DNA from 3 places in the Sinorhizobium terangae genome. Region 1 is predicted to be linked to each of the others. Evidence: riboswitches for the same ligand, from Rfam matches in the RefSeq annotation. Region 1 holds a riboswitch; each other region holds the start of a gene.
What was found. Region 1 has a riboswitch for thiamine pyrophosphate ahead of thiC (phosphomethylpyrimidine synthase ThiC). Riboswitches for the same ligand answer to the same signal wherever they lie in the genome.

Region 2: linked by a shared signal. The riboswitch ahead of thiB (thiamine ABC transporter substrate binding subunit) and the one ahead of thiC (phosphomethylpyrimidine synthase ThiC) in region 1 are both predicted to bind thiamine pyrophosphate.
Region 3: linked by a shared signal. The riboswitch ahead of thiD (bifunctional hydroxymethylpyrimidine kinase/phosphomethylpyrimidine kinase) and the one ahead of thiC (phosphomethylpyrimidine synthase ThiC) in region 1 are both predicted to bind thiamine pyrophosphate.

The regions. Positions count from the first base shown of each region.
Region 1 covers NZ_CP121660.1:213,226-223,773, forward strand. The annotation lists gene QA637_RS19715 (ABC transporter ATP-binding protein) at 1-1,314, shown strand, start outside; gene melA (alpha-glucosidase/alpha-galactosidase) at 1,335-2,708, shown strand; gene QA637_RS19725 (adenylate/guanylate cyclase domain-containing protein) at 2,946-4,202, shown strand; gene QA637_RS19730 (hypothetical protein) at 4,576-4,884, shown strand; gene QA637_RS19735 (thiamine phosphate synthase) at 4,924-5,529, opposite strand; gene QA637_RS19740 (thiazole synthase) at 5,526-6,299, opposite strand; gene thiS (sulfur carrier protein ThiS) at 6,302-6,499, opposite strand; gene thiO (glycine oxidase ThiO) at 6,496-7,467, opposite strand; gene thiC (phosphomethylpyrimidine synthase ThiC) at 7,470-9,311, opposite strand; TPP riboswitch at 9,410-9,521, opposite strand; gene QA637_RS19760 (DUF427 domain-containing protein) at 9,664-10,047, shown strand; gene QA637_RS19765 (helix-turn-helix domain-containing protein) at 10,088-10,548, opposite strand, start outside.
Region 2 covers NZ_CP121659.1:3,418,148-3,428,695, reverse strand. The annotation lists gene QA637_RS16285 (RNA polymerase factor sigma-32) at 1-155, shown strand, start outside; gene QA637_RS16280 (M48 family metalloprotease) at 327-1,838, opposite strand; gene QA637_RS16275 (thiamine ABC transporter ATP-binding protein) at 2,211-2,939, opposite strand; gene thiP (thiamine/thiamine pyrophosphate ABC transporter permease ThiP) at 2,936-4,540, opposite strand; gene thiB (thiamine ABC transporter substrate binding subunit) at 4,572-5,591, opposite strand; TPP riboswitch at 5,641-5,756, opposite strand; gene QA637_RS16260 (GNAT family N-acetyltransferase) at 5,980-6,465, shown strand; gene QA637_RS16255 (thiamine diphosphokinase) at 6,674-7,324, shown strand; gene QA637_RS16250 (ABC-F family ATP-binding cassette domain-containing protein) at 7,329-9,155, shown strand; gene QA637_RS16245 (MarR family winged helix-turn-helix transcriptional regulator) at 9,422-9,913, shown strand; gene QA637_RS16240 (multidrug effflux MFS transporter) at 9,910-10,548, shown strand, end outside.
Region 3 covers NZ_CP121660.1:940,203-950,750, reverse strand. The annotation lists gene QA637_RS23140 (glycosyltransferase family 2 protein) at 1-121, shown strand, start outside; gene QA637_RS23135 (glycosyltransferase family 2 protein) at 118-1,068, shown strand; gene QA637_RS23130 (glycosyltransferase family 2 protein) at 1,065-2,078, shown strand; gene QA637_RS23125 (UTP--glucose-1-phosphate uridylyltransferase) at 2,080-2,985, shown strand; gene QA637_RS23120 (polysaccharide biosynthesis tyrosine autokinase) at 3,040-5,406, shown strand; gene QA637_RS23115 (hypothetical protein) at 5,536-5,748, opposite strand; gene thiD (bifunctional hydroxymethylpyrimidine kinase/phosphomethylpyrimidine kinase) at 5,893-6,687, opposite strand; TPP riboswitch at 6,800-6,903, opposite strand; gene QA637_RS23105 (TetR/AcrR family transcriptional regulator) at 6,990-7,583, opposite strand; gene bdcA (SDR family oxidoreductase) at 7,660-8,373, shown strand; gene QA637_RS23095 (hypothetical protein) at 8,623-9,060, shown strand; gene QA637_RS23090 (acyl-CoA thioesterase) at 9,343-9,858, opposite strand; gene QA637_RS23085 (GlcG/HbpS family heme-binding protein) at 10,141-10,548, shown strand, end outside.

The DNA.
Region 1 (10,548 bases):
GAGCCGATGAGCTCGCTCAATCCCGTCTACACGATCGGGAGCCAGATTATCGAGGCGATCCGCGCCCACCGTCGCGTCAGCCGCCGCGCGGCGAGCGAGCGGGCACTGGAGCTTCTGCGCCATGTGCAGATCCCGGACCCGGAGGCGCGGCTGAACCAATATCCGCATCAGCTTTCCGGCGGCCAGCGCCAGCGGGTGATGATCGCCATGGCGCTCGCCAACGACCCGGACGTGCTGATCGCCGACGAGCCGACGACCGCGCTCGACGTTACCGTGCAGGCGCAGATTTTGAATCTGATCCGCAAGCTGCAGAAGGAACTCGGCATGGCCGTGATCCTGATCACCCATGACCTGACCGTCGTCCGGCAGTTCTCGGACTATGTCTATGTGATGCAGTACGGCGAGGTGAAGGAGCACAACACCACCGCCGCCCTCTTTGCCAACCCGCTTCACGCCTACACCCGCCGGCTGCTCGCGTCCGAACCCTCGGGCGCGGCCAATCCGCTGCCGGACAATGCGCCGATCATGCTCGACGGCCGGGATGTCAGGGTTTCCTTCATGCTGAAGAAGGGCGGTTTCTTCAAGCCGGAGCTGAAGGAGCTCGTCGCGGTCGACAGTCTGAACCTTCACCTGCGACGGCACGAAACACTCGGTCTCGTCGGAGAGTCCGGCTCGGGCAAGACTACTTTCGGCCAGGCGCTGATCCGGCTTATCAACACCGACAGCGGCGAGATCTACTTCGACGGGCAGCCGATCCACGGCAAGGACCGCAAGGCGATGCGGCCATTGCGCTCGCGGATCCAGATCGTCTTCCAAGATCCGTTCGCTTCGCTCAATCCGCGCATGTCGGTCGGGCAGATCATCGAGGAAGGCCTGATCGTCAACGGCATCGGAGAGAATCGCCAGGACCGGCTGGCGCGTGTCCAGGACGCACTCGTCAGCGCCGGCATGCCGGCCAACATCCTGTCGCGCTTCCCGCACGAGTTTTCCGGCGGCCAGCGCCAGCGCATCGCCATTGCGCGGGCGATCGCGCTGGAGCCGGAGTTCATCCTGCTCGACGAGCCGACCTCGGCGCTCGACCTTTCGGTACAGGCCCAGATCATCGATTTGTTGCGCAAGCTGCAGGACGAGCGGGGCCTGAGTTATCTTTTCATCTCCCACGACCTCAAGGTCGTGCGTGCGCTCTGCCACCGCGTGGTGGTGATGCAGCACGGCAAGATCGTCGAAGAGGGACCGGTGAGCGAAATTCTTTCCAATCCCAAGACCGCCTACACCGAACGGCTCGTCAGGGCCGCCTTCGATGTAGCCGCATGACCTTCAAACAGAGGTATCAAATGACCAGGCAACCCAAGATCACCTTCATCGGCGCCGGCTCCACCGTCTTCATGAAGAACATCATCGGCGACGTCTTGCAGCGCCCGTCGCTTTGCGCCGCTACCATCGCGCTGATGGACGTCAACCCCGAACGTCTCGCCGAAAGCGAGATCGTCGCCGGCAAGCTCGTGCGCACGCTCGGCGTGAAGGCAAAGATCGAGACCCATTCGAACCAGCTGAAGGCGCTCGAAGGGGCCGATTTCGTTGTCGTCGCCTTCCAGATCGGCGGTTACGAGCCCTGCACCGTAACGGATTTCGAAGTGCCGAAGAAATACGGTCTGCGCCAGACAATCGCCGACACGCTCGGCGTCGGCGGCATCATGCGGGGCCTACGCACCGTGCCGCATCTCTGGAAGATCTGCGAGGATATGCTTGAGGTCTGCCCCGAGGCGATCCTGCTGCAATATGTAAACCCGATGGCGATCAACACCTGGGCGATTGCTGAGAAATACCCGACGATCCGGCAGGTGGGCCTCTGCCATTCGGTGCAGGGCACGGCCTTCGAGCTTGCCCGCGATCTCGACATTCCGGTCGAGGAAATCCGTTATCGCGCGGCGGGTATCAACCACATGGCCTTTTATTTGAAGTTCGAGCACCGCCAGAAGGACGGCAGCTATCGCGATCTCTACCCGGATTTGATCCGCGGCTATCGCGAAGGGCGGTTCCCGAAGCCCAGCCACTGGAACCCGCGCTGCCCGAACAAGGTGCGCTACGAGATGCTGACGCGGCTTGGCTATTTCGTTACCGAGAGTTCGGAGCATTTCGCCGAGTACACGCCCTATTTCATCAAGGACGGCCGCCCGGACCTCATTGAGAAATTCGGTATCCCGCTCGACGAATATCCGAAGCGCTGCATCGAGCAGATCGAGCGCTGGAAGGGTCAGGCGGCGGCCTACAAGGAGGCAGAGACGATCGAGGTCGCGGAGAGCCACGAATATGCCTCATCGATCATGAACTCGGTCTGGACGGGCGAGCCTTCGGTCATCTACGGCAACCTCAGGAACAAGGGCTGCATCACCTCGCTGCCGGAGAACTGCGCTGCGGAAGTGCCGTGCCTGGTCGATGCGTCCGGCATCCAGCCGACCTATATCGGTGCGCTGCCGCCGCAGCTCACCGCGCTGATCCGCACCAACATCAACGTCCAGGAACTGACGGTTCAGGCGCTCGTCACCGAGAACCGTGAGCACCTCTATCACGCGGCGATGATGGACCCGCATACGGCGGCCGAGCTTGACCTCGACCAGATCTGGTCGCTCGTGGACGATCTGCTTGCGGCGCATCGCGACTGGATCCCCGAATGGGCACGCGTTTCCAAGAAGGTTCAGGCCGCCTGACTTTTCTCCCGGTCAGACGGCAAGAAAGCCCCGGGACAGTCGTTCCGGGGCTTTTCCACAACCGACCCCTTAAAAATCACGCCGCGGTGCGCCACATTACCCCAATGTATATATCCTGCATGTCTGCTCGAATCAGTGTCGGTTGCAGTAGGAACGTGCAGCGATTCGAAGTGCCGCAGCGACCTGTTTGGATCCGAGAAGATACAACGGTGCTGTCGGCGATGACGGAGTGTCGCAATGCAGTCGCTATTGAATCCGGATCTTGCCGAGGCGCGCCAGGACGACGGAAACCGGCCGATCCAAGGGCGGAAAATCGTCGACTGGTTGATCAACGAGACGCGCGGCGAGCGTTTCATCGATAACATCTTCGTGGAAATGTGCGAGCGGCTGGTGACGGCCGGCGTCCCGGTCGCGCGGGCGACGCTTCATTTCAGGATCCACCATCCGCAATGGATCGGCGCGCGCATCCTCTGGCGAAAGGGGCTGTCGGAGGCGGAGCTCCAGACCTATGAATACGGCATCGAGGACACGGAGCAATATCTGAACAGTCCGTTGCACGAGTTCAATAACGGCGCGTCGGAGGTGCGGGCGCACCTTGATGACCCCGCGGCCGGCGGCCCGCAATACCCCCTTTACGATGAGCTGCGCGCCAGCGGTCTCACCGACTATTTCATCTGGCCGCTCGAGCATACGCTCGGCAAGCGGCATGCGGTGACCTTCGCTAGCGACAGGCCGGGCGGCTTCAGCGACGACGACATGGCGGTCTTCGCCGATCTCCTGCCAGTGCTGGCGCTTGTCAGCGAGATCAGGTTGAAGAACCGCTTTGCCCGGACGCTGCTGGAAACCTATGTCGGACCGCATGCGAGCGAACAGATCCTGGCCGGCGCGACGACGCGCGGCAGCGGCGTGACAGTCGGCGCCGCGATCCTGATCTGCGATCTTCGCGACTTCACGAAACTGTCCGATCTTTGGCCGCGCGACGACGTGATCGAGCTGCTGAACGGCTATTTCGATGCGATGTGCGAGCCGATCGAGCGGCATGGCGGCGAGATACTCAAGTTCATGGGCGATGGCCTGCTGGCGATTTTCCCGCTGAGCGATCCGATGGCCTGCAGCAATCTTCTCAGCGCGATCAGCGAAGCGCAGGCGGCGCTTGCCAGGTTGAACGAAGAGAACCTGAAAAAGGGCCATGAACCGCTCGGCTACGGCATCGGCGTCCATGTCGGCGACGTGATGTACGGCAACATCGGCTCAAGCAAACGCCTCGACTTCACGGTGATCGGGCCGGCCGTGAACATCGCGTCCCGCCTCGAAAGCCTGACAAAGGTGATCAAGCGGCCCATTCTGCTCTCCAGGGCCTTCGTCGAGATGGCGAAATGCCAGGGCGAGTTGGCAAATCTCGGCTCCTATCCGGTAAGGGGGCTCGACGAACCGATCGACGTCTTTGCTTTCTCCGGCAATTCCGCGTCGGCGGAGTCGGCTGCAAGATCTTAAATTCGGCAGCGCTGCGTCTGCGGCCCGGAAGAGGTTCTTCAGCCCAAGGACTTGGGCTGGCTGGATTCCCGTGACAAGAAGCTTTGCCGTGACCGCGACCGACGAGTCGCGGACCGAAGCTGCAGGCTGACGGTCGCCTTACCGAAGACGCAAGCGAAGGCAACGTGCCGGCCTGCCGGAACTTATGCGTTCCTCATGTCTTTGAGGTGAGTGAGGTATCGATTTGCCATGCGACTTCGGGTCACGGTGGCGCCGAACGGGAAACGTTTTTGGCGGGCGATGCCTTCAGAATTCCACAGTTGTCGCGTCAAGCGGGCCCGGCCTGGAGATCAGTATCGGCGGCGTGACCGCCGCTTGCAGTGAGTAAGAGACGATGAAGATCAAGAACGGCTTCAGGATTACCTGGAAGACCAGCCGGAACCTGCCAGTTGAGTATTTCATCCTGGCGAACGTGCAATTCGAAGGAAGCGTAATCGGACATCTCGCCGGTCGTCCGATCCGCGAGATCGTCATCGACGACAACGGCCTTCAGTATCGGTTCGTCGGTGTCGCGCCGCGCGACGAGAGCGGCCGGTTCGATGTCCAGTCGCTCCGGGCCGGGGAATGGATCGTCCGGCCCGGGCTCGTATACGCCCAGGATCCGACGCTCGCCTCCAACCGGCGCGCAGATCGCGCGGCGTGACGTCCGTCATCCAGCCGCGCATCTTCGCAAGCGTGTGGTTCAGCGCCAGCGCGCGGTCCTTTCGATCCATTCCCGCGTCCGCCCTTCCGGATCGGCATTCAGCGTAATGTCGGTGACCACGGCCGCACTGTCTGCGCCGTGGGTGAAGACGCCTTCGAGCCGGTCGGTGTTCAATCCGCCGATCGCGACCAGCGGCAGCGGTCGCACGCGCTCGCGCCAGGCGGAAATGCGGGCAAGCCCCTGCGGCTCCCATTTCATCTTCTTGAGGATCGTCGGGTAGATCGGTCCAAGCGCCACGTAGTCCGGCTTGGCGGCGAGTGCCGTTTCGAGCTCCGTTCCGTCATGGGTGCTAAGGCCGAGCTTCAGTCCAGCGGAGCGGATCGCCGCGACGTCGGCCTCGGCAAGGTCCTCCTGGCCGAGGTGGACGAAGTCGCAGCCTTCCTCGATTGCGATCTGCCAGTAGTCGTTGACGATCAATTGGCAGCCATGGAGGGCACAGACCGCCTTCGCGTCCCGGATTTGGCCCCGGATGTCTTCATCGCTCCGGTCCTTGATCCGAAGCTGCACCAGTTTCACGCCGAGCGGCACAAGGCGCTCGATCCAGTCGGCGCTGTCGACGATGAGATAGAACGGGTCGAGCTTCACGAGAAGACTGCCTTTCCGATGACGGGGGTCGAGGGGACGGCCATGTCGCGCGGTTCGAGCATGCCCGCTTCGAAAGCGGCACGCCCTGCGTCGATCGCCTTGGCAAAGGCTGCGGCCATCAGCGCCGGATTGCCGGCACCGGCAACGGCGGTGTTGAGCAGCACCGCGTCATAGCCGAGCTCCATCACGGTCGTCGCGTGCGAGGGCCGGCCGATGCCCGCGTCGACGATCAGCGGCATATCGGGAAAATGCGCGCGCATGGTTCGAAGCGCCGCGATGTTCTGCGGTCCCATGGCGCTGCCGATCGGCGCGCACCAGGGCATCAGCACCTTGCAGCCCGCCTCGACCAGCCGTTCGGCAACCACGAGATCATCGGTTGTATAGGGGAAGACGTCGAACCCTTCGCCGGCAAGGATGCGCGCCGCCTCGACGAGCCCGAACACGTCCGGCTGAAGCGTATCGTGATGGCCGATGACCTCGAGCTTGATCCAGTTCGTCGAAAAGACCTCGCGCGCCATCTTCGCCGTCAGCACCGCTTCCGACACTGTGTGGCAGCCGGCGGTGTTCGGCAGGACGCGCACGCCGAGTTCGCGGATGAGTTCTAAGAAGGCGCCGCCCTGTCGGCCGCCGGCCGTTTCACGGCGGAGCGATACCGTGACGACCTCGGTGCCCGCCTGCCGAACGGCATCGGCGAGGATGGCGGGGGAGGGGTATCGCGCCGTTCCAAGCAGCATGCGCGAGCTGAGCTCCTGTCCGTATAATGTCAGCATCTTCAGCCTCCCTTCATCGGCGAGAGAATTTCGATCCGGTCGCGATCATTGAGCCGGCGGTTTGCCCGATCGGTTCGGTGAACCAATTCGCCATTGACGGCGGTTGCGAGCCAGTCCCCTTCGAAATCGAGCTGCGTCAGAAGCTCGGAAAGCGTGGCGGCGGAGACGTCCTGTTCTTCGCCATTGACGATCAGTCTCATCGAGAAATCTCCCTTCGGTCTTGCTCGCCAAGGACCAGTCCGGCCGCTTCGCTCGCCAGGGCCGGCGAAAGGAGGAAACCGTGGCGGTAAAGGCCGTTGACGATGATGGTTTTTCCCGCACGGAGGACGCGCGGCAGGTTGTCGGGAAAGGCGGGGCGCACGCCGGTTCCGCTCTCGAGGACGCGCGCCTCGCCGAAGGCCGGATGGAGAGCGTAGGCTGCGTTCAGGAACTCCATGAGCGACCGGGCGGTGATCGGGCCGGCATCGTCGCGCTCGATCATCGTCGCCCCGCACATGAAGAGCCCATCGCCGCGTGGCACGATGTAGAGCGGAATGCGCGGATGCAGCAGGCGCACCGGCCGCGACAGTTCGAGCTCTTCAGTCTCGAGATAGAGCATTTCGCCGCGAACACCGCGCAAGCCTTCGAGGCTGCCGATCTTCGACGCACCGGTGCAATCGACGAGGAGGTCGAAGCGGCCGTCGTCTTCGTCGCGAACGAAAGCGACGCCCCGCGCCGCCAGCTTTTTGCTGAGTAACGAAAGCGCCCGGCGCGGGTCGAGATGCGCTTCCCCGGGGAAGAACAGCGCCTGCCGGAACCGCCCGGCGAGCGCCGGCTCCAGCGCGCCAATGCCGTCGGCATCGAGCCACTCGTAACCAGAGGTCCTGGACGCGAAGCGCTTTAGTTCGCCGGCATCACGCGGTAGCGCGACGACCAGGGTTCCGTTGCGCCGGACTTCTCCGGGAAGCGCGCGGTCCCACCAGTCGGCGGCGCCGCGGCCGCGCGTGAGCACGGTTTTGTCGGCGCTTTCCCGCTCGCACCAGGGCGCAAGCATGCCGCCGGCGTACCAGGATGCGGCGGCCGCGAAGCCCGGCTCTGGCTCCGCGACCGTGATGTCAGCGCCACGCGCGACGAGTTCGCGCGCGACGGCGAGGCCGGCAACGCCCGCTCCCTTGACGAGGACCCGCATGGTCATTCGGCCGGTGTCCGCTTGGCCAGCCGCTCCGCCTCATCGACCGGCATGTAGAGGTCGCCGCCCTCGCGATACTTCTCGGCCATGGCCGCGAGCCCCTCCTTCTGTGCTTCGGCACGGATGTCGTGGGAGATCCGCATCGAACAGAATTTCGGGCCGCACATGGAGCAGAAATGGGCGACCTTGTGCGCTTCCTTCGGCAACGTCTCGTCGTGGAAATTGCGGGCGGTTTCCGGATCGAGCGAGAGGTTGAACTGGTCCTCCCAGCGGAACTCGAAGCGGGCGCGCGACAGCGCGTCGTCGCGGATGCGGGCGGCCGGATGTCCCTTGGCGAGATCGGCGGCGTGGGCCGCGATCTTGTAGGTGATGACGCCCGTCTTGACGTCATCGCGGTCGGGCAGCCCCAGATGCTCCTTCGGCGTCACGTAGCAGAGCATGGCCGTGCCGAACCAGCCGATCATCGCCGCGCCGATGCCTGAGGTGATGTGGTCGTAGCCGGGAGCGATATCGGTCGTCAGCGGCCCGAGCGTGTAGAAGGGTGCTTCGCCGCAGACTTCAAGCTGCTTGTCCATGTTCTCCTTGATCTTGTGCATCGGCACGTGGCCGGGGCCTTCGATCATCACTTGGCAATCTTTCGCCCAGGCGATTTTCGTGAGTTCCCCGAGAGTTTCCAGTTCCGCAAACTGCGCGGCGTCGTTGGCGTCGGCGATCGAGCCGGGTCTGAGGCCGTCGCCGAGCGAGAAGGAGACGTCATAGGCGCGGCAGATGTCGCAGATCTCCTCGAAGTGCTCATAGAGGAAGCTCTCGCGATGATGATGCAGGCACCATTTCGCCATGATCGAACCGCCGCGCGAGACGATGCCGGTAACGCGGTTGACGGTCAGCGGGATGTAGTGCAGCCGCACGCCCGCATGAATGGTGAAATAGTCGACACCCTGCTCGGCCTGCTCGATCAGCGTGTCGCGATAGACCTCCCAGGTGAGGTCCTCGGCGATGCCGTTCACCTTCTCCAGCGCCTGATAGAGCGGCACCGTGCCGATCGGCACTGGCGAATTGCGGATGATCCATTCGCGGATGTTGTGGATGTTGCGGCCGGTCGAAAGGTCCATGACCGTGTCGGCGCCCCAGCGCGTCGCCCAGACCATCTTCTCGGCTTCTTCGGCCATCGACGAGGTGACGGCGGAATTGCCGATATTGGCGTTGATCTTGACCAGGAAATTGCGGCCGATGATCATCGGTTCCGATTCCGGATGGTTGATGTTGGCCGGAATGATCGCCCGGCCGGCGGCGACTTCCCGGCGGACGAATTCCGGGGTGACGAAATCGGGAACCGATGCGCCGAAGCTTTCGCCATCGCGCTGAAGCGCCTCCTTTGCCGCCTTGCGGCCGAGATTTTCGCGGATGGCGATGAATTCCATTTCCGGCGTGATAATGCCGGCACGGGCATAGGCGAGCTGGGTGACGGCCTGCCCGCCCTTGGCACGCAGCGGTTGGTGGCGAACGGGAAATTCGGGCGTCAGTTTTTCGCCGGTCGCAAAGCCGTTGTCCTCCGCCTTGACGCTGCGGCCCTGATAGGCCTCGACGTCAGCGCGCCCAAGGATCCAGTCGCGGCGAAGTGGCGGCAGGCCGGCCTCGATGCGAATGTCCGCGCCCTCGGCCGTATAGGGGCCGGAGGAATCATAGACGGTGACCGGCGGCTCGCCAGAGGTCGGATGCAGGGCGATCTCGCGCATCGGCACGCGGATATCGGGATGGATCTCGCCGGGCTTGTAGACTTTCTGCGAGGCCGGAAGAGGGCCCTGCGTGACCGAGGGCGCTGCGAGAGGCTTGAAAACATTCATCTTGAGGCTCCAAAGTTTTCGCGTTGGAGACCCAGTTCTGAAGCCGGAAGGATGAAAAGACGCTGCGCCGATGGATCACGGGAACACGGAATCCTGGCCTTCGCACGTCCGCACCGTCCCTACGCCAGTATGAACTGGATCAGGTTCAACGGGTCACTGCGCGCTTTAGCAGTATCTCAGCCCCTTGCCGGGACCCCCCTGGTGAATGGATGCAAATAGTCACCGATATCGCCGCTGCGTCAACCCTGTTTTTTCGACGTCCGGTCGCGTGCAGCCCGATCGGAGTTGCCGCCCTTGGGAAGCGGGAGGCCTGACCCTATGTAAGAAGGATCAAATCCGGAGGCGTTCGCTGATGTTAGACAAGCCGATCAAAATTCCCGGGCCCGATCATCCGATCACCATCGACCACAATCCGGCGCGCGTTGTCGTCAAGCTCGACGGCCGCGTTGTTGCCGATACGCGCGATGCACTGACCCTGCGCGAGGCGTCCTATCCGCCAGTGCAGTATATTCCCCGCGAGGACGTCGACATGTCGCTGCTTGCACGCACCGAGCACTCGACACATTGCCCCTACAAGGGCGATGCTTCCTATTACAGCATCACACCAGGCGGCGACCGCTCGAAGAACGCCATCTGGACCTATGAAGACCCGCATGCGGCGGTGCGCGAAATCAAGGACCACATGGCCTTCTATCCGGATCGGGTGGATTCCATCGAGGAAATGCAGGCTTCTTAGGCGGCCTGTTCAACCGCCCCCGACGAGACAGCGCGCACCGTCACACGCCAAGCTTTTGCCGCTCGGCCATGCGCCAGGCCCGCGGTGTGGTCCCGACGTGACGGACGAAGAAGCGTGAGAAATAGGCCGCGTCTGAAAAGCCGAGGCGGAAGCTTATTTCCTGGACGCTCGCACGCGTGAAGACGAGCTCGCGCCGCGCCGCGTTCAAGAGCCTTTCGGCGATGACCTCGTGCACGCTCTGCCCCGTCATCGACCGGACCACGCGGTTCAAATGCGTCTGCGACAGGCCGAGTTCTCGCGCGTAGAACGCGGCCGGTCGATGCGAAAGAACGTGCTGGCGAAGCAGCGCGTCGAAGCGCTCCATCCGGCGCTCGTTCTCGCTTTCCGCGACAGTTGCGTCCTGGCGCGGTGCTTCTGCGAGCCGCGCCGTCAGCGTCAGCACCGTCGAGAGATAGGCGTCCAGCAGGCCCGTGCGGTGGCTGCGCCGCGCCTGCCATTCCT
Region 2 (10,548 bases), on a different replicon from region 1:
GGCGATTGTCGGAAGACGGCGCGACGCTGGAGGAGCTTGGCGTCGATCTCGGCATCTCGAAGGAGCGCGTCAGGCAGATCGAGACCCGGGCGCTGGAAAAGCTGCGTGCCGCGCTCGCCGCCAAGGCGCCGGCATTGACGGCCGGCATGCACTGACTACGGCCATCGTGGCGCTCTACAGCGCCGCGCGTCCAATCGGACGCGCAAAGATCGTTGTAGTACTTTGATTTGCTGCATGATTCCTTAAATCGATTCCGATTTAAGGAATCATGCAGTAGTGCCGTTCAGGCCAAACCAATCAATGAATCGTCGGTAGGTTACCGCAGACTACTCCGCGATGATCTTCACCTTGTCGCCGGGTTTGACGGTGGAGGTGATCTGCATCGCGTTGATCAGGCGGAAGAGATCGAGCTTGCGGTCCGTCCCCATCATCCGGGCGGCAAGCGTCGCCATGGTGTCGCCGGATCTCACCGTAACCACGCGAATGCGCAGCGGCTTCAGCGATTGAACCTCCGCTTGCGTCATCCGGCGGAAAGAGCCGCGCAACTGGCTCGCCGTGGCTTCGAGCGCGCGCGATCCCTTGGGTACCGCGGTCAGGAACCGGTAGATGCGGTTGTCGATGCGGATCACGGTGACATCGAAGTCCCACCGGTCGGCGGACGCGCGTGCCGTTGCCGCCTCGAGGCCATTGACCGAGATCGGACGGATGGTATCCGGCTGCAGACCGGTGACCCAGCCGCTGGCGATATAATCCGTGAGGCTGCGCCCTCCGGTGTCGGCGACGCCATCGAAACGGATCGCGATGTCACCCGGGCCGGTCGCGAGCACCGCCTCGGCCTTGTTGTCGATCTGGAAGCCGAACGGCACGTCGAAGCGGATGCCGAGCTGGCCGTGCAGGAATGTCTGGCCGCGGACATACCCTTCCTGCGGGCTGTCGCCATAGAGGATGCCGTCGATACCGGCGAGATAATAGTCGCGTCCGCGATCGCCGATCGTGCCTTCGGCGCCGAAGGCACGCGCGTGCCGGCGCGCCAGTTCGACGCGCTGCGGCGCGTTGGGGTGGCTTGACAGGAAGTCGAGGCTCTGGTCGGTTTCCGGGTCGACCGCCGTGAAGCGGGCGTAGGCCGCCATCGAATCGAGGAAGCGGGCGGCGGCATAGGGGTCGTATCCCGCCTCGCCGAGCATGCGCACGCCGATCACGTCGGCCTGGAGCTCCTGATTGCGCGAGAAGGCGGCAAGCCGCAGCTTGCCGCGGGCGAGCGCCTGTTTTCCGGCCAGATTGGAGGAAAGCACCTCGGAGACGACCCGGCTCGCGATCACCTCGGCCTCTTCGCGCTGCTGGCGCTCGATGCCGTGGTTAGCGGTGACGTGCGCCATCTCGTGCGAGAGCACGGCAGCGACCTCCGAGGCATCGTTCGCGAGCGCCAGAAGACCGCGCGTGACGTAGAGATAGCCGCCCGGGAGTGCAAAGGCGTTGATCGCAGGGGAATTCAAGATGGTAATGCGATAGGACTGCTGCGGATTTTCCGAAACCGCCGTCAGCGCGCCGGTGATGCGCGCCACCAGCCGTTCGGTCTTGGCGTCCTTGTATTCGCCACCGTAGCTCGCAACGATCCGCGGGTGTTCGCGTGCGCCGAGCTGGGCGCGCGGATCGTTCTTCTGCACTTCCTCGACGATCTGCGGATTTGACGAGGGGGAAACGGTCGGCTCGTAGGTCTGTTCGATCAGCGACTGGCAGGCCGACAGCAACGTAGTCGCCAGGAATGCAACCATTAATCGTGCATTCTTGCCGCCGCGTCGCGTCGGATTCCGGCCGTCGATGACTGTATGCCTAACCATGCCTCAGCCCGTTCCCCTCGCCGGCGCCTGCCACAACTTAAGCGCCGACGTTGAAAAATCCTACTTTTTCAGCCGGATACCGTGTTCCAGCCTGGGTGTTTCAGCCATGACCGTGCTGTAACGATTTCAGCGCAGTCTGCCTACTGATCCCCGCAGAAATAGTTGCCCCGTGGTATCACAGCAACGGATGCGCGAACATCGCGCCAACCGTCGGATATTCCGCGCGTCGCACAGCGCGGCGGTCAAATTGTGGCGAACGGTAATTTAGCGAAAAATTCCCACGGACGCCTTGCGTGTCTTCCGACGCGCCAGGGTCGCCGGAGCGCTTTGACTTGCTGCATGATTTCGTCCTCAAATCGGCGACGGCAAGCCTCATTCGCGGCCGAGGAAGCGGTTGATCGCCGTGACGTCGCGCCGTTCGACAAACCGATCGACAGGGTCGTGAGCGATGATACGTCCCCGGTCGAGAAAGAGCACGCTGTCGGCGAGCAGTCTCACGTCATCGGGGTGATGCGTGATCATCAGGATCGTATTGCCTTCCTCGTTGTGGAGGTCGCGCAAAAGTTCGCGCATTTCCGCTCTCATGCCCGGATCGAGCGCGGCAAAGGGTTCGTCAAGCAAGAGCAGCGGCCGGTGGCGGACGAGCGCGCGGGCGAGCGCGACCCTCTGACGCTCGCCGCCTGAAAGCGTCGGCGGCAGGCGTCCGCCGAAGCCATCGAGGCCGACGCGCTTCAATGCATCGGTCACCTTGGCCCGGTCGATATCGGTCAGGCGCAAGGCCGGGCTGATGCCGAAACCGACATTGGTTGCGGCGTCGAGATGAGCAAAGAGGTTGTGCTCCTGGAAGATGACCGACACCGGGCGCTCGGCCGGCAGGCGGCCCGCCATGTCCTCTCCGAGAACATCGACCGCACCCTGCTCCGGCTCTTCAAATCCGGCGATGACGTTAAACAGTGTCGATTTGCCCGACCCCGACGCACCGACGACCGCGACGATCTGCCCGGCCGGAATCACGCAGTCGAACGTGAGCTTCGTCGTTTTGAAACGGACTTCGACGTCCTTGAGTGAAACGGCCGCGGAAGCGGAGGCTGGCGAATTCATGCGTCTCTTCCTTCGCGCACGCCGTCCTCTCCCGCCGTGCCGAGCACCGTGAGGATCAGGCAGATGAGCCCGAGCAGCAATGAAAGTCCCGCGGCGTCGGCGGTGCGATAGCTTCCCATGCGGCTGTAAAGCAGCCACGGCAATGTCGTCATGTCCTGCGATCCGAAGAGCGCCACCGCTCCAAGATCGCCAAGCGACAATGCCATGGCGAAGGAAAAGGCCATGAGGAACGGTTTGCGCAACGGCGGCCAGTCGATCCATCGCAGACGATGAAAGCCCGCGATACCGAGGCTCGCCGCCAGCCGATCCGTGCGTGCCGCATGAGTGGCCATTGCCGGAGCGAGCACGCGATGGACGAAGGGAAGCGCCATCAGCGCATTGATGGCGATCACGACGGCCGGTGCAAAACGCGCGACATCGCCGAAGGGACGCAACAGCAGGAACCAGCCCGCGCCGAGAACGACCGGCGGCACCAGCAGGACGAGAGAGGTACTGGCGCCGATCATGCCGGAAAACCCGCGTGCGGCCGCTCCAACCTGCCGTCGCCTCAAGGTAACCTGCTGCGCGCGAATCATCATGGCGGTCGCGCCAACGGAGATCGCGGCCGAAAGCAGGGCAATCGCACCGCTGGTGGCGAACGCACGGTGGACAGCCGCATCGCGGGCGAGCCTCGGCAAATCCGCCTGCAGGCCGGAATAGGCGATCGCGGCGAACGGCAGTCCGACGAAGACGAGCGCAAGAACGAGCCAGAGGCCGTCGGCTAGTCGTGACCGTCCGCTCAAGCCATCGAACCGCCGCATTGCCTTGCCGGTCGTCTCGCTTTCAGGCGGTGGCGGCGCTAGGACCTTCAGAACGAGCAGCAGCGCACCCGTGAGCGCGATCTGAAGGCCGGAAAGGGCGATCGCGCGCGGCGGGTCGAAATCGAAACGCAGCGCCTGATAGATCGCCACTTCGATCGTGCTTGCGGCAGGTCCCCCGCCGAGCGTCAGCACGAGCGTGAAACTGGTGGCGCAGAGCATGAAGATAAGACCGGCGATGCCCGGCAATAGCCCGCGGATCGCCGGCCATTCGATGAAGCGGAAGATTGCGGCCGAAGGCATGCCGAGATTGGCGACAGTGCGCCAGTATTCCCCCGGAATCCGTTCGATTCCGGCAAGCATCAACCGCGCGGCAAGCGGCATGTTGAAGAAGACGTGGGCGAGAAGAATGCCGACGAGGCCGTAGATGCTGATCGGACCGTTGAGCCCGATCGCGACGAGAGCGCTATTGAGAAAGCCCTGCCGGCCCCAAACCTCAATGAGGCCAAGCGCCGCGACGAGCGCGGGCAGGCCAAGCGGCAGCGCCATCAGCCGCAGCAACCAGATGCGGCCGGGAAAGCGCGCCTGGCGGGCGAGCGCACGCGCCACCGGCACTGCGAACAGGATGGAGAGAATCGTCGAGAGGCTCGCCTGAAGCAGCGTGAAGCGGGTGACGCGCCAGACATAGGCGTCGAACGGGGCACCGGTATAACCGCCGCCCGACTGGGCGAGGAGGGCGACCACGGCGAGGGCGACAAAGAGCAGAATGCCGCCAAGGCCGAAGGCCCCCGCGGCAATCGTCATCCGTTTTTCGGCCGCAGCGGACAAGCTGGCCTCAGTTCTTGCTCATGGCCGCCAGCCATTCGTCGATCCAGGCCTTGCGGTTGGCGGCGACCTCCTCGGAAGACATCAGGAATGTCTTTTGCGGGGTGACGAGCTTGCCGAAGGCGTCCGGCAGGGGTTCCTTGGTCGCCGCAACCGGCATCATCCAGTTGGTCGTAGGAATGATCGACTGGAATTCCGGGCCGGTCATGTAGGCCAGAAACTTCTTGGCGAGTTCCGGCTCCTTGGCGTTCTTCGTCACGCCGGCCACTTCGATCTGGATGTAGTGACCCTCGGCGAAGGGAGCGGCCTGATAGCGTTCAGTGTTTTCCGCCACCATGTGGTAGGCCGGTGAGGTGGTGTAGGACAGCACCATCGGTGCTTCGCCCTTGGTGAAGAGGCCGTAGGCTTCCGACCAGCCGGGGGTCACGGTCAGCACCCGGTCCTTGAGCTTGGCCCAGGCGGCGGCCGCCTCATCGCCGTAAACCGATTTCACCCAGAGCAGCAGCCCGAGGCCCGGTGTCGAGGTGCGCGGATCCTCGATGACGATCTTTTGCGAAGGATCGCCCTCTACCAGTTCCTTCAAGCTCTTCGGCGGGTTCTTCAAGGTTTCGGTATCGTAGATCACGGCGAAATGGCCGTAGTCATAGGGAACGAAGGTGTCGTCCGAGAAGCCGCCCGGAACTTTCAAAGCTGCGGTGTCGAGACCGTGCGGGACGAAGAAGCCGGTCGCCTTGGCTTCCGCAACGAGGTTGGTGTCGAGGCCGAGCACGATGTCCGCCTTCGACTGCTCGCCTTCGAGCTTCAATCGTGTCAGAAGCTCGACGCCGTCGGCGACGCCGACATAGTTGACGTCGCAGCCGCAGGTTTTCTCGAAAGCCTCGGCGACTTTCGCGCCAGGCCCCCATTCACTGATGAAACTCTCATAGGTATAGATCGTCAGAGTCTTTTCGGCGGCATGAGCGGCGAACGGCAAAGCCGCGGCCATCGCCGTAATCGCCAGCCGGCGAAGCAACTTGGTGTAATTGGGCATGACGGGCACCTCTCTCCCTGTTGTTGATGTTGCGGGAAAAGGGCGCATCGGTCCGATCGCTTCTAATCCCTCCGCCGGTATGAGCCGGATCAGGTTCCGCGGGTTGGCTTGAGCCTCTCAGCCTTGGTTCCATGAAGCGGACCGAAGGCACCCCGTTAGAGCTGCAAAAGATTTAGCTTTCAGCGGCAGGTCTTGCAAGCCGGGTCTCGGCGGAAACATTTGCCGTCCGAGACATCTGCGCTATTAGACCAAACAATTGTCGGCGGCGTTTGTTCGCCAACCGCATGTTTCCTCAAGTCTTGGCCGGTTTGAGGGTAACCACATGCCGCAAGTCAAAGTGCGAAGGCGCGTCTGATTGAACGCTGCGCCGTAGCGGGGAGGTATTCTCATGCCAGACATGCTCGTCCGTCTCTACGCCTTGCCGGAAAGGCGTGCTTCCCGGCTCGGTCCCGGCATCAGCATTCGCCGGGCGATGGCTGCGGAACGCAGGATCGTCCTCACGTGGATCGAACAACGGTTCGGTGCCGGTTGGGCGGGCGAGGCGGAGGCCGCCTTCTCGTCGACTCCGACGCGGATTCATGTCGCCGTTCACGAGGAGCGGATCGTCGGCTTCGCCTGCCACGACGTCACCGCGCTTGGCTTCTTCGGGCCGACAGGCGTCGACGAGGCGATGCGCGGTCAGGGGATCGGCGAGGCGCTGCTTATCGAAAGCCTGATGGCGATGCGCGCCGCCGGCTACGGCTATGCTGTCATAGGCGGTGTCGGGCCTGCGGATTTTTACGTCCGCACCGTCGGCGCGGTGGAGATAGCGGATTCGACGCCCGGCATTTATGCCGGTATGCTTTTTCCCGGCGAAACGCTGTCGGAAGGCTGATCGCGAGCGATCGAGCTGCCGAAAAGCGCGACCCTTGCTGCCGCAAAATGGTTTTCGGCCTTTTCCTTAGAGCGGGATGAGGAAAAGTGCGCGCGGTTTTCCGCCCGCATCCCGCTCTAATCCATTGGAATCGATCACGATGATTTTGGGTCGAATCGACCCAAAATCATCGTGATCTGGTCGTTTGTTTGCGCTATGCGCTTCTGCCATGGCCCAACAGACCTTCACCATCCTTCTCGGCGGCTCGCTCACCCGGACCGAGCGGCTTGCAAGCCAGCTCTCCGGCAGTCGCTTCATCGCGGCCGACGGCGGCATGCGTCATGCAAAGACGCTTGGTATCGTTCCCGAGCTCTGGGTCGGCGATTTCGATTCGACCGACGACGCGTTGCTGGCCGCATATGCGGAGGTGCCGCGCGAGCGCTATCCTGCGGCCAAGAGCGCGACCGACGGCGAGATCGGGGTCGATGCGGCGCTCGCGCGGGGCGCAACGTCGCTGATCTTCGTCGGTGCCCTCGGCGGCACCAGAAGCGACCATGCCTTCCTGCATCTTTTGCGCGCCGTGGCAATCGCCGAAGAGGGGTTGCCGGTGCTGATGACCTCCGGCGAGGAGGAAGCCTATCCCTTGCTGGTAGGATCTCAGGAGATCGACCTTCCCAAGGGCAGCCTCTTCTCGATTCTCGGGCTCAGCGCACTGTCCGGCCTCTCCATCGGAAATGCGCGTTATCCGCTCGACGATTTCGCTCTGCCCTTCGGTTCGTCACGGACCATTTCCAACGTTGCGGAGGGGGCGGTCCGCTTTTCCTTGAAATCCGGCCGGGCGGTCATTCTTGCCCGGCCCCATGATCTTTCCGGAGCCTGAAACCTTGGCGCCACCCATTCTGAAGCTTGATGACATCTTTCTGACCTTCGGCGGTGCACCGCTTCTCGCGGGCGCCAACCTGCAGGTCGAGCCCGGCGACCGCATCTGCCTCGTTGGGCGCAACGGTTCCGGCAAGTCGACGCTGATGAAGATGGCCGCCGGTCTTGTCGAGCCGCAATCGGGCGAGATCTTTCGTCATCCCTCGGCGACGGTGCGCTACCTGCACCAGGCGCCAGACTTCGAGGGCTTCGACACGGTCCAGGCCTATGCGGAAGCGGGGCTTGGCCCGAGTGACGATCCCTACCGCGTCGCCTATCTGCTGCAGCATCTGGGGCTGACGGGGCAAGAGGATCCGCGGCAGCTTTCGGGCGGCGAGGCGCGGCGCGCAGCGCTTGCGCGCGTACTGGCACCGGAGCCCGACATCCTGCTCCTCGACGAGCCGACCAACCATCTCGATCTTCCGACGATCGAATGGCTGGAAGACGAGCTCGTCCGCAGCCGCTCGGCACTGGTGCTCATCTCGCACGACCGGCGCTTCCTCGAAAAGGTTTCGACGGCGACCGTCTGGCTCGACCGCGGCCAGTCGCGCCGGCTCGATCGCGGCTTTGGCCATTTCGAGGCTTGGCGCGACGAGGTGCTTGAGGCCGAGGAACTGGAGCAGCACAAGCTCGGCAAGGCGATCGAGCGCGAGGAGCACTGGCTGCGCTATGGTGTTACTGCCCGGCGCAAGCGCAACATGCGCCGTCTTGGCGAACTGCAGGACATGCGGGCGCGCTATCGCGGCCACAAGGGGCCGCAGGGCACGGTGCAAGCGACGGCCGCCGACGCGAAGGAATCCGGCAAGCTGGTCATCGAGGCGGAAAAAATCACCAAGGCCTATGGCGATCGCATGATCGTCGCGCCGTTCTCGATCCGCGTACACCGCGGCGACCGGATCGGCCTCGTTGGCCCGAACGGCGCCGGCAAGACGACATTGCTCAAGTTGCTGACCGGCCAGATCGAGCCGGACTCCGGAACCGTCAAGCTTGGCACCAATCTTGAGATGGCGACGCTCGACCAGAAGCGCGAGGGCCTGAATCTCGACGAGACGCTGGCGCACTACCTGACCGATGGCCGTGGCGACAACCTCCTCGTCAATGGCGAGCAGCGCCACGTCACCGGCTACATGAAGGACTTTCTCTTCCAGCCGGAGCAGGCCCGTACGCCGATCCGTGAGCTTTCGGGCGGCGAGCGGGCGCGGCTTATGCTGGCGCGTATTCTAGCGCGCGCCACCAATCTGCTGATCCTCGACGAGCCGACCAACGATCTCGACATCGAAACGCTCGACCTCCTGCAGGAGATCGTCGCCGGCTTCGCCGGAACGGTCATTCTCGTCAGCCACGACCGCGATTTCCTCGACCGCACCGTGACGTCGACGATCGCGCCGGCCAATCCGGAGGCGCCGGACGGCCGCTGGATCGAATATGCCGGCGGTTATTCCGACATGATGGCGCAGCGCAAGGGCGCGATTGAAGACAGGCGGAAGGCCGAAAAGTCGGAAAAGGCCAAAGCGAACGATGCTCCGGCGGCTGCATCCGAAGCGCCGAAGGCCAAGGGTAAGCTCTCCTACAAGCAGAAGTTCGCGCTGGAAAATCTGCCGAAGGAGATTGCCAAGGCCGAAGCCGAGATCGCCAGGCGCGAAGAGAAGATGGCCGACCCCAATCTGTTTTCGAAGGACCCGAACGGCTTTGCCAAAATTGCCGCCGAGTTGGAAAAGCTCAAGGAAGGGCTCGCGCGGATGGAAGAGGAATGGCTGGAGTTGGAGATGCTGCGCGAAGAGCTCGAGGGCTGAGTTGTTCTCCAGATTACGACAAGACCCCTCCCAACCCCTCCCCACAAGGGGGAGGGGCTTTCGATGCCGCGCCCACATCCCTCTCGTGCCGAACGCTTGCGCGAGCTCAGAAGATAGAATGGCAACTATGCTGGCCGCGGCCGCCAAGCCCCTCGCCCTTGTGGGGAGGGGTCTTGGGCCTTTGGTACTGACGTTTCATCGCCCTGCGTTGAACGCATCCAGGGAATATGATAAGTAAAACTTACTATTCCCTATGAACGATTGAAATGCCGAGAAAACTTGAATCCGAAACGACCGGGATGCTGCTCAACGACGTCTCCCGCCTGCTCCGCGCCGCCTTCGACCGCAAGGTCAATGCGATGCAGCTCGGGATCACGCCGGGCGAGGCGCGCACGCTGATCCAGGTCGCCACGACGGAAGGCATCAAGCAGGCGGAAATCGCCACCCGCATGGGTATCGAGCCGATGACGCTCTCGGCCTATCTCGATCGCCTGGAAGCGCTGGGGCTCGTCGTGCGGGTGCCCGACCCGGCCGACCGGCGCGCCAAGAACGTCGTCGTCAGCGACCGGGCCGATCCGCTCATCGACGAGATGATGGCGGGTTTGCGTGAAATGATGGGCGCCTATACCGAGGGTCTCGGCGAGGGGGGGCTGGAATTGTTGCGCGGCAATCTCCGGATCCTGCGCGACAACCTTCGCCGGCTTGATCCCTGCCTTGCCGGCAAGGAAGGCAATCGGGAAAAAGGGGCGGCCGAATGACGCTCAGGATGAGCGAGCGACGCACGAGCATCATCGGTGCGTTCCTGGTGGCGCTCGGCCCGGTTTCCATGGCGCTCTACACGCCGGCGATGCCGGAGCTCGTACGCGCCTTCGCCACCAGCGAGGCGGCGATCAAGATGACGCTATCGCTCTATTTCGGCGGCTTCGCCTTTGCCCAGCTCGTCTCGGGCACGCTCTCCGACGTTATCGGCCGCCGCTCGTCGACGCTGATCTTCATGGCGATCTATCTCGCCGGCAGCCTGATGGCCGCCTTCGCTCCCTCGATCGGCGTCTTGCTGGCCGGACGTCTGGTGCAGGGGGTCGGCGCCTCCGTCGGCATGACGGTGGCGCGCGCCATCGTGCGCGACCAGTTCACCGGCACCCCCGCTGCCCGCATCATGAACATGATCGGCATGATGCTGGCGCTCGGTCCGGCGGTTTCGCCAACGCTCGGCGGCATCGCGCTCGGCCTCTTCGGCTGGCAGTCGATCTTCTTCCTGATGGTGGGCTTCGCCCTGATGGCTTGCTTCACCGTGCAGTTCTTCATGGTGGAAACGGTGACGCCGGACCGCAGCAAGGGGCGCTTGCGGCCGATCCTCAGGGCTTATGGCGAACTGCTGACGGACAGTCGCTTC
Region 3 (10,548 bases), 730 kb from region 1:
CGGCCAGAGAAATCCCTATGGGCCGCTGGCTGCTGTCTCGGCAATGGTCATGCACCTCGCCTGGTCGGCCGGTTTCTGGCGCGAAGTTCTCGATTTGCGACGGTTTCGGGTGCACCCATGACCGCCGCAATCAACGAAACATCCGCGAAACCGATGCGGATCGATATCGCTGTTTGCACCTTTCGGCGGCCGGAGGTCGCCCAGACGCTCCGTTCACTCGCGGCAATCACGGTGCCCGATAGGGCTGTGATCCGTATCATCGTCGCAGACAATGACGTCGAACCGACCGCGAAGCCTCAGGTCGAGGCTCTCCGCCCGGAGATGCCCTTCGAGATTACCTATGTCCATTGCCCGGCGTCGAATATCTCGGTCGCGCGCAACGCCTGCCTGGACAGTAGCACGGGCGATTTTCTCGCCTTCATCGACGACGATGAGACCGCTTCGAAAGAGTGGTTGGCAGCCCTCGTGGAAGCGGCGCGGACCAGCGGTGCCGAGGCGGTCCTGGGCCCGGTCCGCGCGGCCTACGGCACGTCGGCGCCCGCCTGGATGCGTCGCGGCGACTTTCATTCGACGAAGCCGGTCTGGGTCGGCGGCGAAATTCGCACCGGCTACACCTGCAATGTTCTGCTGAACCTCGGGGCCCCGGCGGTGGCTGGCCGTCGCTTCAAGCTCGCACTCGGCAAGAGCGGCGGCGAGGACACCGACTTCTTCGCCGCGATGCATGACGCTGGAGGAGCGATCGCTTTCGCCCCGGGGGCCTGGGTTCACGAACCGGTGCCGGAAAAGCGGGCCTCGTTTTCGTGGCTTGCGAAGCGTCGCTTTCGCTCCGGCCAGACGCATGGCCGCCTGCTGTCGGAGAAATCGAACCGTTCACGGCAGCCCTGGAACCTCGCCCTGGCGTCGGCCAAATCGGCCTATTGCTCGCTGGCGACCCTGCTTTTCCTGCCCTCGCCGGTACATCGCTATCGTTTTGCGTTGCGCGCAATCATGCACGCCGGCGTCGTGAGCGGACTCCTGGGGCACAAGGAACTTGAACAATACGGAGCAACGGGGGTGACATCGCAATGAGCGGGTTCGTTCCGGACGTCACCTTCGTCGTGGCCGCCTACAACGCCGCCGACACCATCGTGCGCGCCGTCGAGAGTGCCCTTCTTCAGGAAGGCGTTACCGTCGAGGTGGTCGTCGTCGACGACCGTTCATCGGACGGGACGGTGGAGATCGTTTCGACAATCGCCGACCCGAGGGTGCGCCTGATCGCCCTCGAGCAAAATCGCGGCCCGGGCGGTGCCCGCAACGCAGGCTTGGCGGCAGCACGCGGCAAGTGGATCGCCGTGCTCGATTCGGACGACACCGTCAGGCCGGATCGGCTGGCGCGCATGATTGAGCGCGCCGAGAAGACGGCAGCACAGGTCGTCGTTGACAATCTCGATGTAGTCTCGCTCGACGGGCGGAGCGTCAGGATGTTTGCGGAGGCCGAACTCGCCCGGCAGCCGCTTTTGACGCTCCCCGCCTTCATCGAGTCGAATGTGATCTTCCGCTCGCAACACAACTTCGGCTACATGAAGCCCGTCTTCGAACGGCGCTTCCTCGAGGAGCATGATCTTCGTTTCGACGAGGCGCTTCGGATCGGCGAGGACTATATCCTGCTTGCCTCGGCGCTTGCCTCCGGCGGTCGTTGCGCCATCGAACCCTCGGCCGGCTACATCTATCACATCCGCGAGGGTTCCATCTCGCGGGTGCTCAAGCTCGACCATATCGATGCCATGATGTCCGCCGATGAAGCGTTCCTGCGTCGCTACCCTCTTGATATCCTGTCGGAGAGAATGCAGCGCAAGCGAACCCGCGGCTTCCACCAGGCGCGCTCGTTTCTCCTCCTCGTTGAGCAGTTGAAAAGCAGATCGTTGGCCGGCGCGCTGAAGGCTGCGCTCGCCGACCCGTTAGCGCTTCGGCATCTGCACATGCCGATCGTCGTACGACTGCGCCGCCTTGCGGCGCGCTCGGCAAACACCGCCCCCATGACGGCGGCGGCCGAACCACCCCCGCTGGGCGAGAGCCCTTACACAAGCAAAGGACGATAGAATGGACCGCATCAGGACCGTCAGGAAAGCAGTGATTCCCGTTGCCGGAAACGGAACCCGATTCCTTCCCGCGACGAAGGCCGTGCCGAAGGAAATGTTGACGATCGTCGATCGGCCCGTAGTTCAATACGCCGTGGACGAGGCCCGTCAGGCCGGCATCGAACACATCGTTTTCGTCACCAGCCGCAACAAGCAGGCGATCGAGGACCACTTCGACGATGCGCCGGAACTCATCTCGTCCCTGTCGCGCTCGGGCAAGAATGCGCAGATTTCCGAGCTTGAAAGCATGCTGCCGAAAGCCGGCTCCGTCAGTTTCACGCGCCAGCAGGCTCCGCTCGGCCTTGGCCACGCAGTGTGGTGCGCACGCGACCTTATCGGCGACGAGCCTTTCGCACTGCTACTTCCCGACATGGTCTCCTTCGGGGCGCGCGGCTGCATGGCCGGCCTGATGGATCTCTACCAGGAGGTCGGAGGCAATGTCGTCGCCGTCGAGCAATGCGCCCCCGAAGACGCCTCCAAATACGGCATCGTCGGCAAGGGCGGCACGGTGCGGCACGGCTTTGCGGTAACCGAGATGGTGGAAAAGCCCGCCACAGGCCAGGCTCCGTCGAACTACTATCTCAACGGGCGTTATATCCTCCAGCCCGAAATCTTTTCCATCCTCGCGCACCAGCAACGCGGCGCAGGCAACGAAATCCAGCTGACCGACGGGATGCTGAAGCTTTCGGCAAACCAGCCCTTCCACGCCCATCCCTACGAGGGCAGGACCTTCGATTGCGGTTCGAAGCAAGGCTTCATCGAGGCGAATGTCGCCTTCGCGCTGAACCGAACGGATATCGGCGACATGGTCTTCGAATCCGTTCGCGAGATCGTTTTGTCTCACGAAAGCCGCATCCGAGCGGCATAAGCAAATGTTTCCCGGCGGCTCCATGAGCCGCCGGCTCACGGACCGGAGAAAAAAATGAACAGAGCGGCCCCCATGAAACAGAGAAGTGTCCCCTTGAGCATCGTGCCCCGCGAGGAAGAATCCGACGGCTTCATCGATCTTGATCGGCTTCTGGCTATTGCCGTCCGCAGGGCCAAGCTGGTTGCGGCCTTTGTTGTCCTCTTCATCATGCTGGGTGTTGCCTACCTGTTGTTTGCGACGCCGACCTACACGTCCATGACGCAGATTCTGCTCGACGAAAATCTGTCGAAATTTGCCGAGGAAGAGCCGACTCCGGTAAACAGCCAGATGCTGGACACCCAGATCGCGAGCGCCGTGGAGATCCTGAAGTCCGGCGAGCTTGCCTTGCGGGTCGTCGACAAACTCAATCTCTCCGAGAACGCCACGATCATGAATCCGCCGCGTTCGCCGATGGCGTACGTCAAGGACTGGGTAAAGACAGCGACCGGCCTCTTTTCGTCCGGCCCCACGGTTTCGGAGGAGGCATTACGCAAGAATCGGCGACTGGCGGCAGCGGCGTTGATCCAGCAGGCCCTGACGGTCGAGCGCGTATCGCGAAGCTCCGTGGTGGCTCTCTCCTATAAGTCGAACGACCCCCAGCTTGCCGCAACGGTCGTGCGCGGTTATGCGCAAGCCTATCTTACCGATCAGTTGAACGCCAATTTCGAAGCGACGGAACGTGCTTCCGTCTGGCTGCAGGAACGCCTCACGGACTTGCGGCAGCGCTCTCTGGCGGCGGCACTCGAGGTTGAGCAGTTCAGAAGCGAAAACGGCCTGACGGCCGCACGCGGCGAGCTGATGTCCGAACAGCAATTGTCGGACCTCAACAGCCAGCTCATCGTCGCCCAGGCCGACACGGCCAGCGCCTCGGCGCGCTACAACCAGTTCAAGTCGATTGTCGACCAGGGGCCGGAGACCGCCGTCAACAACGCGACGATTTCTCCCAAAGAGGGAGACAACATGGTTATCCGCGATCTCAGGGCCCGCTATCTCGCTGTCGTGAAGCGCGAGCAGGAGGTCTCTCAGAACTTTGGCAAGGACCATCCGCAGGCTGTATCACTGAGGGCCGAGCAGGCCGACATGGGGCGGCAGATCTACCAGGAACTGCAGCAACTGACGGCAAGCTACAAGAACGAATACGAAGTCGCCCGCTCGCGCGAGCAGTCGTTGCGTGAAAGCATCGAAGGAGTCGTGGGGAAAAACACGAACGCCAACAAGTCACTGGTTCAGTTGAGGGATCTGGAGCAGAAAGCGGCGGCGCTGAAGACGCTTTACGAGTCCTATCTCGGCCGCTATGAGCAGGCAGCACAGCAACGCTCGTTCCCGATCGCCAAGGCTCGGGTCATCTCCGAAGCCGGCGTTCCCACAGCCCCCTCGAGCCCGAAGAAGACCCTGACGCTTGCTCTTTCCGCCGTGCTCGGCTTGATGGCCGGCGGCGCCTTCGCCGCCTTCCAGGAGTTCCGCGAGAGGACCTTCCGGCTCGAAGACGATGTGCGGGCAATCCTCGGTCACAAGTCGCTCGGTTATGTGCCGTTGATCGGCACACGGACGAAGAAGAGTGCGGAACTCGTACGCACGCGCTTTGCGTCCGACAGGCAACCGGACGTGATCGGCGAAGACTCAGTGGCCTTCCAGCGCTTGGCTCGCATGGTCCTCGAAGCGCCACAATCCTCTTTTGCCGAGACTTTCCGGAACGCCAAGCTTGCCTGCGATCACATGTTGCACGGCAACGATAGCCGCGTGATCGGGATCGTGTCCGCGGTTCCCGACGAGGGCAAGTCAGTCATCGCCGCAAACTTCGCGGCGCAGTTGGCCGCGAGCGGAAAGCGGACGCTCTTGATTGATGGCGATATCCGCAAGCCCGGCCTCACCCAGATGATCACGCCCGCCCCTCGCACCGGGCTCGTCGAGACGCTGATGGGTGAAGCCACCTGGCCCGCCGGCATCAAAGTCGACCAGCGCACCAAGCTTGCGATCTTCCCTGTCGGCGGCGGCGCATCCAACCATCAGCCCCATCAAAGTCACGAGCTACTCGCCTCGGCTGCCATGGCAAATCTGATCGAGAATGCGCGCAATGCGTTCGACTACGTGGTCGTCGACCTTGCGCCGATGGCGCCTGTCGTGGACGCAAAGGCCTTTGCTCCACTTGCAGATGGTTTCATCTTCGTCGTCGAATGGGGAAAAACGCCGTCTCGCCTGGTGCGCGACGTTCTGCATTCCGAGCCCCAGATCAATTCCAAGGTGCTCGGGGTCATCCTCAACAAGACCGACATGGATGAGCTTTCCAAGTACAGCGACTTCGGCGGCGTCGAGAAGTATCGACATCGTTACGGCAAATACTACGTCGAGCATTCGGTCAGCGGCGACCGGCCCGCGGCCTGAGCCGAGGCTGGCGTCCGCATCTGCCATCTAGCGCCGCGTGTCTCTCAGACACGCGGCGCTGCGCTTCATCGGTTGGAAGCAGCAAAATGATCTAACTCTTTGAAATTTTGCAATTCTGGACGAAAGCCCTTACGACGGCTTTCGATCGATCCTGAAGATCCACGCCAGCACCATCAGTGCAACCACGCCCGCCAAAATGGCGAGCGTCAGGAGATAGAACAGGAAATATTCGAAAAGACTCGGAACGAGCCGCAGTGCGCGACCCAACACCGTCGGTGACCGACGCCAATCCGGCAGTTCGTCCCGGTTGAAAGCTTCCAAACGACGAGCAAGGAACTGCATAAATCGCTGCCTTCGTGGAACCCGTCCATTAACCATGGACGAATACATGTTGCGTCGCAACAGTGGCGACACCGAGGCGGCGGCATTCGACCTTAGCTATGGTGTGCAGGATGCGGCTCGACTACGTCCCCGCGGATCCCCCCATCACCACCAGCGGTGGAAGTGGTGCACAGGCCCCCGCCCTTCGCCCACCGACAAGGCATTCGCTGCGGAAAGCGCCGCGTGCAGGTAGGCCTTCGCGTCGCGCACCGCGTCCACCAATGGCCGTCCGAGGGCGAGACCGGCAGCGATGGCCGCCGAAAGCGTGCAGCCCGTGCCGTGATCGTTGATCGTCTCGATCCTGTGGGCCGGGAGGCGGACAATCCTGTTGCCGTCAAAGAAGAGGTCGGTTGCCTCGCTGCCCTGCCGGTGGCCACCCTTGACCAGAACGGAACGGGCACCGGTCTTGAGAATGGCTTCGGCCTGCCGCGCCATCTCCGTCTCATCCTCGGCGATGGAACGGCCGGTCAGCAATGCGGCTTCCGGCAGGTTTGGCGTGGCGACCAGCGCCAGCGGCAAGAGTTCATCGACCAGCGCCGCCACGGCGTCCGGGCGCAGCAACTGGTCGCCGGAAGTCGCCACCATGACCGGATCGACAACGGCCTGCTTGTCGAAGCGGCGCAACCCGCCGGCAATGGCGGCGATTGTCTCCTGACGAGAGACCATGCCGATCTTGACGGCGGCGACGTCGAGATCGGAAAGGACCGCGTCGATCTGTGCCGTGACTATTTCCGATGAAAGGTCGGCAACGGCGGTGACGCCCTTCGTATTTTGCGCCGTCACGGCGGTGATGACGCTCGCGCCATAGACACCGAGAGCGGAGAAAGTCTTGAGGTCAGCCTGTATGCCGGCCCCACCGCCGGAATCGGAGCCGGCTATGGTCAGCGCGATTGCAGTCATCGGAGTTGCACCACGACAACAGATGGAAACGGAGGAAAGCGCATCTTGGTCGGTCTCCAGATTGGAAAATCACGGAGATCCAGGAAATCGCGAAGAAGTGGCTAGAGCGCCGCAAAGGCCCTGTTCCCGTTCCTACGCCGGCATGACCCGGATCAGGTTCAAAGGGTCCGGCTCACCGCCGTCTCAGCACCGCTCGGTGCTCCCCTCGGTATATTGGCATTGTATCGGACAGCGGCGCCTATCTGTCAACAAAGCCGCTTCACGCCAAGACCGACTGGTCGCGCACGACTGACGGTATCTCACTATGCCTTCTGGTGCGTGAAGGCTAACGATGCGCTGCGCCCGATCCGACGCAGGCGGTCGACGTCGAGACCGTCCCTCGCACTTGCCGACATGCCCGCCAACACCGCCGTCACATAGTCGGCGATCTCGTCCGCGCGGTCGGTCTCCCGGCGGGCGATGGCATCGCGCACCACCTGCCGGCTCTGACGCCAGAGCGCCTTTGCCATGTCGCAGGCGGCGGCATCGGTACCGCCACGCGCACCTTCGATGACCAGACAACCGGTTGCGCCTGGATCTGCGGTATAGGCAACCGCCGCCGCCTCGAACAAAGCCGCGAGCGCCTCGTCCAACGATTTTTCCGGCGCGAGCAGCCGCTCAAAGTCCAGCCCCTCCGTCTTCGCGTAGCGCTCCAGCGCACGCCCATAGAGATCGGCCTTGCTGCCGAACGCGGCATAGAAGCTCGGCGGATTGATCCCGAGGGCCCCCGTCAGGTCCGTGAGACTGACCGCGTCATACCCCCGCTGATGGAACATCGCCTGCGCCTTGCCAACGGCTTCGTCGACGTCAAAGGCACGGGGCCGACCGCGCGGTTTCGTCTTTTTTTTTGTATCAATCACTACAAAATTCCTTGCACTCACCTCCGATTACATTTATGTAGCGCTTACTACACTTTTTCTCAAGGAGAGAACCATGGCAAATTTCAATGGCAAGAAAGTCTTGGTCATCGGCGGCAGCCGGGGCATCGGTGCGGCAATCGTCCGGCGCTTCGCCGGTGATGGCGCGACCGTTGCCTTCACCTATGCTGGAGCGACTGAGGCGGCAAAGGCGCTGGCTTCGGAAACCGGCGCGGCTGCGATCCGGTCCGATGCCGCGGACCGGGACGCTGTCATCAACGTCGTCAAGGATCAAGGCGCGCTCGATGTACTTGTGGTGAACGCGGGAACCCTGGTGCTTGGCGATCCGCTTGAGGTGGATGCGGATGCGGTCGACCGGATGATCGACGTGAATGTGCGAGCGCCCTACCACGCGGCGGTCGAAGCCGCACGACAGATGCCCGAAGGCGGTCGCATCATCATCGTCGGCTCGGTAAACGGCGACCGAATGCCCTTCGCCGGCGGAGCGGCCTATGCACTGACAAAGTCAGCCGTGCAGGGCATGGCCCGCGGTCTCGCCCGAGATTTCGGCGCCAGGGGCATAACTGTCAATGTCATCCAGCCCGGACCGACGTCGACGGACATGAATCCGGAAGACGGCCCGATGAGCGACTTCATGCACAGCTTCATGGCGATCAAGCGCCACGGCCGCCCGGAGGAAGTCGCCGGCCTTGCGGCCTATCTCGCCGGCCCCGAAGCCGGTTTCACGACGGGAGCGCTCCATACCATCGACGGCGGCTTTGGCGCCTAACTCGCCGTCATGATCCGACCCCGTGCGGCGGTGGTAGCCGGCACGGGGTTGTGGCCTTTCGGCAATACATCCGGACACGCGCAAAACGGGCCCGCAATGCGGCCACGCCGTTGCGAAAGCTGCACATTTTGACGAATCCGGCCCTCCACGACAGATCGTGATTGGACTTCGGCACGCGCAAGAGTCACCTTTATAGCGGGCTGAATTCGGAACTGGGGCGGAGCAACTATCGTCTGAATGGAGGCCAAAATGAAGCACCATGCACTCGAGCAACTGCAGATCGTCGCAGAGGTCAAACAGGACTTCCCGCGCCGGCTTACAACGCGCGCAGAGCGTCTGGAACGCTGGGCGGAACTCCTGGAACAAATTCCGCACAGACACCTCTCGACGCTGCACGAGACCGAGTACCAACCGGCCAGAGTGCGTGCGACCATGCGCGGCGACGACTCGCCGATCTCGGTCGCATTCAAGGATCCCGTCCTGCGGGCGGCCGGAATGGAAAATGACACTTATGGCGAAGCAAAGCGATTCTTCGAACTGAGCGACGAGCAATTGCACAGGGTTATCTGCTACTGCCACTTCGGTGCAACGGTGAGCGCTGCGACGGCAGCCCGTCACATCCGCTCGGCGATCGCCGGGAAGCAGACAGGCCTGTTCGCGCGTCTGCGCGCCATATTTGTCGGTTGAGGCCAGCCGGCCACGCTTTGCGGGCACTGGTTGAAGCGGTTGGCCGCTTGGCGTGACCGCAAAGCAGATGCTCATGGCTGGCACGCTTGTATTACAACCCGGCCGCTTCGGCCGGGATGAGAGCGTTTGGTCTCCTGGGCTACTGTCGGGGCCCGCCTGTGGCCCCGTCTCTTCATGCGCGCGGAGATTCGCCACTCGCGGCAGCCGCCGTTACATCGGTTTTCCGCGTGGTGTACGAGATAAGCCAATCATTTCGCGGCAGAAGAACGCTCGTGCGGCGATCTAGTCTCCTGCCCCCTCCACATCGCGACCAGTTTGCGCAACCGCCTCCAGTCGGGTGGCAAACTCGCGTCTCAACGTCCGGCGTAACTCGGCCGCGCGGTGTCGGCGCTGGTCAGTTGCCGTCTCGGGATACCACTGCGGCACTTCAACCGGGCGGCCGCTGCTGTCCACGGCCACCATGGTGAAATAGCAGGAATTCGTATGCCGCCGGGTCCCGGCACGAATATCCTCCGCCTCCACGCGAATGCCGACCTCCATGGACGTCCGGCCGGCATAATTGATCGAGGCGCGGAAGGTCACCAGTTCGCCCACGTGGATGGGTTCCTTGAAAATCACCTGGTCGACGGACAACGTCACTGCATATTGCTTGGAAAAGCGCGAGGCACAGGAGAAGGCCACGCGATCGAGCAGGTTGAGGAGCGCACCGCCGTGTACCTTGCCACTGAAGTTGGCCATGTCTGGCGTCATCAGAACCGTCATTTCAAGGCGTCGCGCATCCAGTTCATTCGATGTCATGGATCCCTGTCCTCTCGTTTTCACCACTATGGCCGAAACATCATGCCGCGCATAGGCAGCAGCATCAGCCTTTGTACCCCAAAACCATCGCGGCCCGCCGACTTGTTGCCCGGCGGTGAAAGTGCTTCACCGAATGCGGGCATTCTCACTTTCGCTTGTCATTGTAGGGTCCTACTGCACGAATCCCTAAATCGGAACCGATTTAGGGAATCACGCAGCAATTCAAAGTGTTACAGCGCGTCTGACAACACGCGCGACGCTGTAGCGAGAAGGGAGAGCACGATGGCAAATTATAAAGAGACGATCAGTCTTGCCCACGAAGGCGCAATTACTGCCCTGGCGGCCGCGGTGCGCCACGCGGAGAGTATCGGCGTTCCGCAATGCGTCTTCATCGTCGACGCAAGCGGAGAGACGATCGCCAGCATCCGCATGGATGGTGCGAAATATCTCAGCATGCATACCGCCCGCGCCAAGGCCCGCACTGCAGCTTCGATCAACGGACCGACCGGTGCAATGGCGGTTGAGTTCGGGGTTGCTGCGGGCATAGCATCGCAGGGCGGCGTGACGCATCTTGCAGGCGGCCTGCCCATTCGCTTCGGGGGCAAACTCGCCGGTGCCATCGGCGTCGGTTCCGGCACCGGTGAGCAGGATTTCGAAGTGGCCCGCGCGGCCTTGAAGGCAATCGGCGCC